DNA from 2 places in the Nitratireductor basaltis genome. Region 2 is predicted to be linked to the other one. Evidence: predicted binding sites of a transcription regulator. Region 2 holds the regulator's gene; the other holds the start of a gene.
What was found. Region 2 encodes LexA, which represses DNA repair genes until DNA is damaged. Its sites were predicted from a motif close to TGTTCNNNNTGTGTTCNG; they were not measured.
Positions count from the first base shown of each region.

Region 1: EL18_RS09755 (DNA recombination protein RmuC) is a predicted target of LexA. The motif match lies at 2,585-2,602, and genes of this name have one in related genera.

Region 1 covers NZ_JMQM01000001.1:2,034,651-2,039,024, forward strand. The annotation lists gene EL18_RS09745 (TRAP transporter permease) at 1-172, opposite strand, end outside; gene EL18_RS09750 (TAXI family TRAP transporter solute-binding subunit) at 255-1,217, opposite strand; gene EL18_RS09755 (DNA recombination protein RmuC) at 1,307-2,551, opposite strand; gene def (peptide deformylase) at 2,652-3,182, shown strand; gene fmt (methionyl-tRNA formyltransferase) at 3,210-4,145, shown strand; gene EL18_RS09770 (GNAT family N-acetyltransferase) at 4,142-4,374, shown strand, end outside.
Region 2 covers NZ_JMQM01000001.1:1,019,795-1,024,168, reverse strand. The annotation lists gene trpD (anthranilate phosphoribosyltransferase) at 1-578, shown strand, start outside; gene trpC (indole-3-glycerol phosphate synthase TrpC) at 604-1,404, shown strand; gene moaC (cyclic pyranopterin monophosphate synthase MoaC) at 1,413-1,916, shown strand; gene EL18_RS04860 (molybdopterin molybdotransferase MoeA) at 1,897-3,105, shown strand; gene lexA (transcriptional repressor LexA) at 3,190-3,912, shown strand; gene EL18_RS04850 (ComEC/Rec2 family competence protein) at 3,934-4,374, opposite strand, start outside.

The sequences.
Region 1 (4,374 bases), 1.0 Mb from region 2:
TGAGTTTCAGCCAACCCATTTCCTGCGGCACGAACACAAGCACCCAGGGCAGGATCAGCGCCATATGCAGCGGCCGGCTTACAAGGTTCGGCACGAGCCCGGAAAAGACCAGCGCGAGATGATAGGCGACGAGCAGGCCCGCAAGGGCGGCCAGGGCGATGCGCTTGGTCATGGCAATGCTTTTGTCTGAAAGGCGGGAAAACAGGAGTTCAGCCGCCGCACCCTGAAATCAGGTGCGGCGGCAGGTGGCGGTGTTACTTCTGAGCTTCGCCCAGTTCCACGCCTGCTTCTTCATAGTAGCGTACGGCACCGGGATGCAGCTTGCCGGTGATGTTGGCCATCAGCGCCGTGTCCACACCGTTCCACCAGGGTGCATTGCCGCCCATGGCTTCCTTCTGCTCCCAGAAGGTCGTGGTGAGCTGATAGGCCGTGTCGTCATCCATGGCTGTTGTGGTGTAAGCCACGACTGGCAGGGAAGTGGTGACGATGTCTTCATCCTGACCGGTATAGGTACCGGCGGGGATCGTGATCTTCGTGCGCTTGGTCTCTGCGATCTGCTCTTCAGTCAGTGAGAGCACATCAACGCCAACGCTGGCTGCAGCCTCGATCACATTCGGCGCGGGCCAGGAGCCGGCGGTGACGAAAGCATCGATCTGCCCGTTCTTGAGGGCGGCCACCGCATTGGAAAGCTCCGCATCGGCGATCTCGACCTGATCCTTGATGCCAAAGAGTTCGAGATATTTCTCGCCTTCGCTCGCACCGAAGGAGCCCTTGCCGAGCAGAACCGTCTTGCCGGCCAAATCCTCGATCTTGCTGGCCCCGGCACTCTCGGCGACCACGAAATGCATCGTCAGTGACGGGATCGGGAAGAGCGCGCGGATTTCTGCAAACTTGTCGCTGCCCTTGCCCTCGAAGGGACCGGACGCATTCTGTGCGGCACCCACCAATGCCGGTGGGGTCGTGAAGACATAGTCTGCGCCACGCGCGCGCACTTCCATGACGTTCTGGACCGAGCCCTGGCTTTCCTCGACGGTCACACTGAACTCGCCATCGGTGCCCTTCTTCAGGGCTTCCGCGATCTCGACAGCCATCTGGTAATAGGAGGAACCGGCCTTGGCCGACTTGTAGGTGATGCGGGTTTCGGCGCTTGCGCCGGTGAGCGTCACTGCAGCGAAAGCTGCGGCGGCACATGCCGTTTTCGAGATACGCTTGAACATATTCTTTCCTCCCGATGAACTTCCACGAAATGAAGTGTCTCATTGGCAGGAAAAGCGATTGTGTTTCAACTCACTTTGCCGCGAAGCGGCTATTCATCCACCACCCGAAGGCGCAGTGAACCCTGCCCTGGCGGGGAGAGACGATTTTCGGTGGGCGCGCTCTGCGTCTTCGCGGCTTCCGCCGGCCCGAGCTCCAGGGCCTCGATCTTCTCGCCGCGCTTGGTGATCTTGTCGGTGGAAGTGAGGATCTGGTCGATGTCGCGGCTGGCCTGTCCGAAATGGTTCTGCAGCTTGCGCACCCGGTCATCAAGCCGCGTCACATCCTGCATCAGCTTGACCACCTCGGCCTGGATCAGATGTGCCTGCTCGCGCATGCGCGCGTCTTTCAGCACGGCCTGGATCACCTGTATCGACAGCATCAGGAGAGACGGCGAGACAATGACAACACGGGCGCGGTGGGCCTTCTGCACCAGCGACTCGAAATTCTCATGGATCTCGGCGAAGATCGATTCTGAGGGCACGAACATGAAGGCCGTGTCCTGCGTCTCTCCCGGCAGCAGATATTTCTCCGAGATCGCCTTGATGTGCACTTCCAGATCGCGGCGGAAACTCTGCTCGGCGACGCGTTTCGCATCGGGTCCGCTCTCTCCCTCGGAAGCCGCGCGGATGGCGTTCCAGCTTTCCAGCGGGAACTTCGCGTCGATGACCAGTGACGGGGCATCGTTCGGCATCTTCACCAGACAGTCGGGCCGCGTATTGTTCGAGAGCGTCGCCTGAAACTCATAGGCGCCATGGGGCAGACCATCGGCGATGATGGCTTCCATGCGCGACTGGCCAAAGGCACCGCGTGTCTGCTTGTTGGACAGGATGTTTTGAAGCTGCACCACCTGACCGGCAAGCGACTGGATGTTGTTCTGGGCCGTGTCGATGACGGCCAGACGCTCCTGCAACTTTGCCAGGTTCTCGTGCGTGGATTTGGTCTGCTCGGTGATCGAGTGACCCAACCGTGTCGTCATGCCGTCCATACGTTCCGAAAGCGCCTTGGTCAGCTCGGCCTGTCTGGAGCCGAAAACTTCCGCGATGGTGCCAATGCGCCCCTGCAGCTCGGTCTGCGCGCGGGTGAGTTCGGCCATGCGCTGTTCGGCCTCGCGCGCCCGCTGCGCGGCTTCGGCGGCCGCCACCGCACGCGCGCGTGCTGAACGCCACAAAAGCACCATCAGGAAGACGAAGAGCGCAAGCAGCATGAGCCCCGCGCCCGCCACCAGCTGGCCGAGCGTGAAGGTGGAGGAACCGAACTGCGCTACGGGCGCATTGATGATCTGAGCAATGTCCATTCAGGCAGCTTATGCGATTCGTGACAACCACATAAGACCAAAAGGTGAACAAGCCCGCATCCTTGTTGACGGGCAAGCGCCGAGCCATTACCTGACGCGCATGACAATTCGACCGCTCGTAATTCTGCCCGACCCCATCCTGCGCGAGGTTTCCAAACCTGTTGAACGCGTGGATGACGAGGTGCGCAAATTCGCCGACGACATGCTGGCCACCATGTATGATGCGCCGGGCATCGGCCTTGCCGCCATCCAGGTGGGCGAGCCGCGCCGCATGCTTGTTCTTGATGTGGCCGAGAAGGACGAGGAGCCCGCGCCGCGCATCATCATCAATCCGGAGATCCTCGAGCGCTCGGACGCGATGAATGTGCATGAGGAAGGCTGCCTGTCCATTCCCGATTACTATGCGGAAGTGGAGCGCCCCGCCGAAGTGACCGTGCGCTATGTCGACGAGCAGGGTCGCGAGCAGACACTGAAAGCCGATGGTCTTCTTGCCACCTGCCTGCAGCACGAGATCGACCATCTCAATGGCGTGCTCTTCATCGACTATCTGTCGAAGCTGAAGCGCGACATGGTGGTGCGCAAATTCAAGAAACTCGCCAAGGACCGTCCGCCAAGCCGCATGGTGGGCTGACCAACCGTCTGACGGGAGCAGCCGCCAATGGGCCTTCGCCTCATATTCATGGGTACGCCGGAGTTTTCCGTCGCCACGCTGGATGCGCTGGTGGAGGCCGGGCACAATATCGTCGCGGTCTACACACAGCCGCCGCGCCCTGCGGGCCGCCGAGGGCTGGAGCTTACCCCCTCGCCCGTGCACAAGCGTGCCGAAGCGCTTGGCATCGAAGTGCGCACGCCGAAGAGCCTGAAAAGCGAGGAAGAACAGCACGCCTTTCGTGATCTGAAGGCCGACGCCGCGGTTGTTGTTGCCTATGGGCTTCTTCTGCCGAAAGCCATTCTCGAAGGCACGCGCCTTGGTGCCTATAACGGTCATGCCTCACTCCTGCCCCGCTGGCGCGGTGCCGCTCCGATCCAGCGCGCCATCATGGCCGGAGACGGCGAGACCGGGATGATGATCATGCGCATGGATGAAGGGCTTGATACCGGCCCTGTCGCCATGACCGAGAGGGTCGAGATCAAGCCGAACATGACGGCCGGTGAACTTCATGACCGCCTTCGCGATGTGGGCGCAGCACTCATGGTGCGTGCGATGGCAGCACTTGAGGACGGAGTGCTTGAACTCAGCCCTCAGTCCGACGAGGGCGTGACCTATGCGAAGAAGATCGACAAGCAGGAGACGCGCATCGACTGGTCGAGGCCTGCACAGGAAGTGCACGACCATATCCGCGGGCTTTCGCCCTTTCCCGGCGCCTGGTGCGAGATGCCGCTTGGCGGCAAGCTGGAGCGCGTCAAGGTACTGGAAAGCCGTGTGACTAATGCTTCGGCACCGGCTGGCACCTGGCTTGGCGGTGGCCTCGTGATCGCCTGCGGGACAGGTGCCGTGGAACTGACGGAAGTCCAGCGGGCGGGCGCAAAGCGCGCTTCGGCGGAGGATTTCCTGCGCGGCGCAAAGCTTGAAGACGGAGCCATCCTGCCATGAGTGCCGTCATTCTTCGTGCAGTCGAGGCTACCGACCATGAGGCCGTGGACGCGCTTCTGCGTCGTGCCTTCGAAGGCGGTGCGGAAGCAGAGCTGACGAACAGGCTGCGTCAGGACAGTGACGTCGTTCTTGAGCTCGTCGCCGAACGCGACGGCACGGTGCGCGGGCACATCCTCTTCTCCCGCCTGAAGGTGGAGGCGACCGACGGGACGCATTTCGCGGTGGCACT
Region 2 (4,374 bases):
AGGCCGGCCTGGGCTTCATGTTCGCGCCCAATCATCACGCAGCCATGCGCCATGTCGGACCTGCCCGTGTTGAGCTCGGCACCCGCACTATCTTCAACCTGCTAGGCCCGCTTTCAAATCCCGCAGGCGTGAAGCACCAGCTTGTGGGCGTGTTCTCAGCGCAATGGGTCGAACCTCTGGCGGAGGTTCTCAGAGAACTGGGGACGCAAAAGGCCTGGGTCGTTCATGGAGATGGCCTGGACGAAATCACCACGGCAGGCACGACCAGGGTCGCGGCGCTGGAGAATGGCGAAATCCGCACTTTCGAACTCGAACCTGAGGATGTTGGTTTGAAGCGGGTCACTCTGGCCGATCTGAAAGGTGCGGATGCCGAGCATAATGCGCGTGCGCTTCGTGCGGTCCTTGAAGGCGCGCGCAATCCCTATCGCGACATTGCAGTACTGAACGCTGCCGCCACCCTGACGATGGCAGGAAAATCGGCAAGCTTGCAGGACGGCGTCGAACAGGCGCAAAATGCAATCGACAATGGCAGCGCGCTCAAGCGGCTCGACAAGCTCGTCGAAGTTTCCAATCGTTGAGCCTTCAAATGACGGACGTACAGCCATGGCTGACATTCTGAAAAAAATCGAGAACTACAAGCGCGAAGAGATCGCCGCAGCAAAATCCTCAGTTCCCCTGGAGGAGCTGAAGGCACGTGCGGCAGATGTGGAACCGCCGCGCGGCTTTGCCAGTGCGCTGCGCTCCGATATTGAACGCGGCCGCTTTGCCCTTATCGCAGAGGTGAAGAAGGCAAGCCCTTCGAAAGGCTTGATCCGCGCAGATTTCGACCCACCGGCGCTCGGCAGGGCCTATCGCGATGGCGGGGCGACATGTCTTTCCGTCCTGACTGACAAGCCGTCGTTTCAGGGCGCTCCGGAATATCTCGATCAGGCGCGTCGTGCATCGGGACTTCCGGTACTGCGCAAGGATTTCATGTTCGAAACCTATCAGGTTCACGAAGCCCGGGCCTGGGGTGCCGACGCGATATTGCTCATCATGGCGTCCCTTACGGATGACGAGGCACGCCGGCTCGAAGACGAAGCTTTCGGCCTTGGAATGGACGTCCTTGTCGAAGTCCATGACGCAGAAGAGCTTGAGCGATCTCTCAAATTGTATTCCCCCCTGATCGGGATCAACAATCGCAACCTGCGCACGTTCGAGGTCAGTCTCGAGACCAGCGAGCTACTTGCTCCACGCGTCCCGAACGATCGCATTATTGTTGGTGAAAGCGGGATATTCACCAACGCCGATTGTCAGCGTCTTGCGAAAGTCGGCATCAACACGTTCCTCATCGGCGAAAGCCTGATGCGGCAGGATGATGTTGCCGCGGCGACGCGCACTCTTCTTGCCCCGATTGCAGCCTGAACCCGGTCATGGCGAAACTCACTCATATCGCATCCGATGGAAGCGCACAGATGGTCGACATTGGCGCCAAGTCCGCCACGACCCGTCTGGCCACTGCGGAAGGCTATGTGAGGATGGAAGCGGAAACGCTGGAGACCATCAGGCATGGAAATGCCAAGAAGGGCGACGTGATCGCAACAGCGCGCATCGCCGGCATCATGGCTGCAAAGCGCACCCACGAGTTGATCCCGCTGTGTCATCCGCTTGGGCTGGATAAGGTGAGCGTGGAAATAACGGCAGACGAGGATCTTCCAGGCCTGCACATACGCGCAACAGCGCAGGTCACCGGGAAAACCGGCGTCGAGATGGAAGCGCTCACGGCCGCTTCTGTTGCCTGCCTGACGATCTACGACATGGCCAAGGCGCTCGATCGCGCGATGGAGATAACCGGCCTTCGGCTGCTTGAGAAGTCCGGAGGCAAATCCGGACACTGGTCACGGGAAGATGCAGCGGATGGCACTGATTCCTGTTGATGCAGCGCTTGAGCGCGTGCTGGAGGGTATTAATCCACTACCGGCCGAAGAAATACCGCTGCACGACGGGATGGGTCGTGTTCTTGCCAGCCCCCTCCATGCCCTTCGAACACAGCCCCCTTTCAACGCATCAGCCATGGATGGCTATGCCGTTCGTGCTTCTGATACGCTTGATGAGCGGCGCGACCTGAGTGTCATCGGCGAGGCAGCCGCCGGAGCACGGTTTCCCGGCTCGATGGGCCAAGGTCAGGCCGTGCGCATATTCACCGGCGCTCCGGTACCGGACGGCGCTGACGCGGTACTCATCCAGGAAAATGCCGAATCCGTCAGTGACCGGACCATCCGCGCAGCAAAGCCTGTCGAACACGGTCGGCACATACGTCAGGCCGGCATGGATTTTCATGCAGGGGACCTGCTGCTTGAGCAAGGACGGCGGTTAGATCCGGGCGCATTGACCCTTGCTGCCTCCAGCGGACACGCAAGACTGCTCGTCCATCGCCGCCCGCGCGTTGCCGTGCTGGCGACGGGAAACGAGCTGGTAAACCCCGGAGAAACGACCGGCCAGGATTCCATCGTGGCATCGAACAGCTACGGTATTGCGGCAATCGCAAAGGAGGAAGGAGCGGAGATCATCGACCTTGGCATCGCTTCCGACAATGACCAGCACCTGTCGTCCCTGTTTGCCAAAGCGCGAGATACTGCAGCCGATATCCTCGTGACGCTTGGCGGCGCTTCGGTCGGCAAACATGATCTCGTGCGCGGGGCGCTCGCAGAAGCCGGAATGGAACTGTCGTTCTGGAAAGTGGCCATGCGCCCGGGCAAACCGCTGATCTCTGGCCGGATGGGCGCAATGCATGTGCTTGGCTTGCCCGGCAACCCGGTATCAAGCCTGGTCTGTGCCGAACTCTTTCTGCGCCCTCTTGTTGCGCATATGCAAGGGGCTCGGCATGAGCCCGACATGCGCAGCGCCGCGCTCGGTGCGCCCCTTCGCGCCAATGACGAGCGACAGGACTACATACGTGCGGTTGTTCGACACACGGCGGAGGGGATGATCGCAACGCCTTTCACCAGGCAGGACTCATCACAGCTTACTGCCTATGCGACTGCCAACTGTCTTATCATCCGCAAACCGCACGCGCCTGCCGCGAATACCGGTGACGACTGCCGAATTTTGATGCTGCATCGCTGATCCTGAGAAATGCCATTGCGGAACACAACTGGAACAGATAAATTATGTTCTGGTTTTGTTTATGACTGATTCTGGGAGTCGGCGATGCTGACACGCAAGCAGCACGAGTTGCTACTCTTCATCCATGAGCGTCTTAAGGAGACGGGCATACCGCCTTCATTCGACGAGATGAAGGAGGCTCTCGATCTGGCATCAAAGTCAGGCATTCACCGTCTCATTACCGCCCTTGAGGAGCGTGGTTTCATTCGCAGGCTGCCCAACAGGGCTCGTGCGTTGGAAGTGCTGCGGCTGCCCGATTCCATCGCGCCTGGCCTTCCAGGTAGCGCGCGCAGGTTCCAGCCGAGTGTTATCGAGGGAAGCCTCGGCAAGACATCCGAACCTGCCCGCCCGGCAGCACCCGCGTCAACGCCTGTTGAAGACAGTGGCGCCTACAGCGTGCCTGTCATGGGCCGCATTGCAGCCGGTGTCCCGATCGACGCGATACAACATCAGACCCACAGCATCACCGTACCACCCGACATGCTTTCGGGAGGGGAACATTACGCGTTGGAGGTCAAGGGCGACTCGATGATCGAAGCGGGCATCTTTGACGGCGACACGGTCATCATCAAGCATTCGAGTTCGGCCAATCCCGGTGAGATCGTCGTGGCACTGGTCGACGATGAGGAAGCCACACTCAAGAGGCTCAGACGCAAAGGCGCATCTATTGCGCTCGAAGCGGCCAATCCGGCCTATGAGACCCGGATCTTTGGGCCTGACCGGGTCAAGGTTCAGGGAAAGCTCGTTGGCTTGATCCGGCGCTATTGAGATCTGGTGGAGTTTTTTCCCTCAATCGCGCCTGTAGGGCGCGAGCCCTCGCGCTGCCCTGGAATATCGCCGATGTTCGTGCCAGGGCCGGTAAGGCATGTCGACGGCATAAGTAACATTTGCACCATTTGTCGCCCGTGCATCCATCTGGATTGAGGCAGCGCCGCGTCGGGCAAGATCCCGCTTCGTCAAGACCAATGTCCGTGCACCGCAGCGTGGTTCAACCGTCGCATCATCCAGAATGATTATTGCCGCCTTGCCACACCACTGCGCCACCTGAACCGGCTCATTCAGATGAGCAATCCAGGCTCCGCTGGGATGCTGGATGGCACAAGCGCCCTCACGACATGAAAATCCCCGGGCGGAGGTGGCTTCAGCACCATCATTATCCTGTAGAGGCTTGATCACACTCTCGATCATGAGCGCATGCTCCCAGTCACCCATGGTGAAGCCGTTTAGACG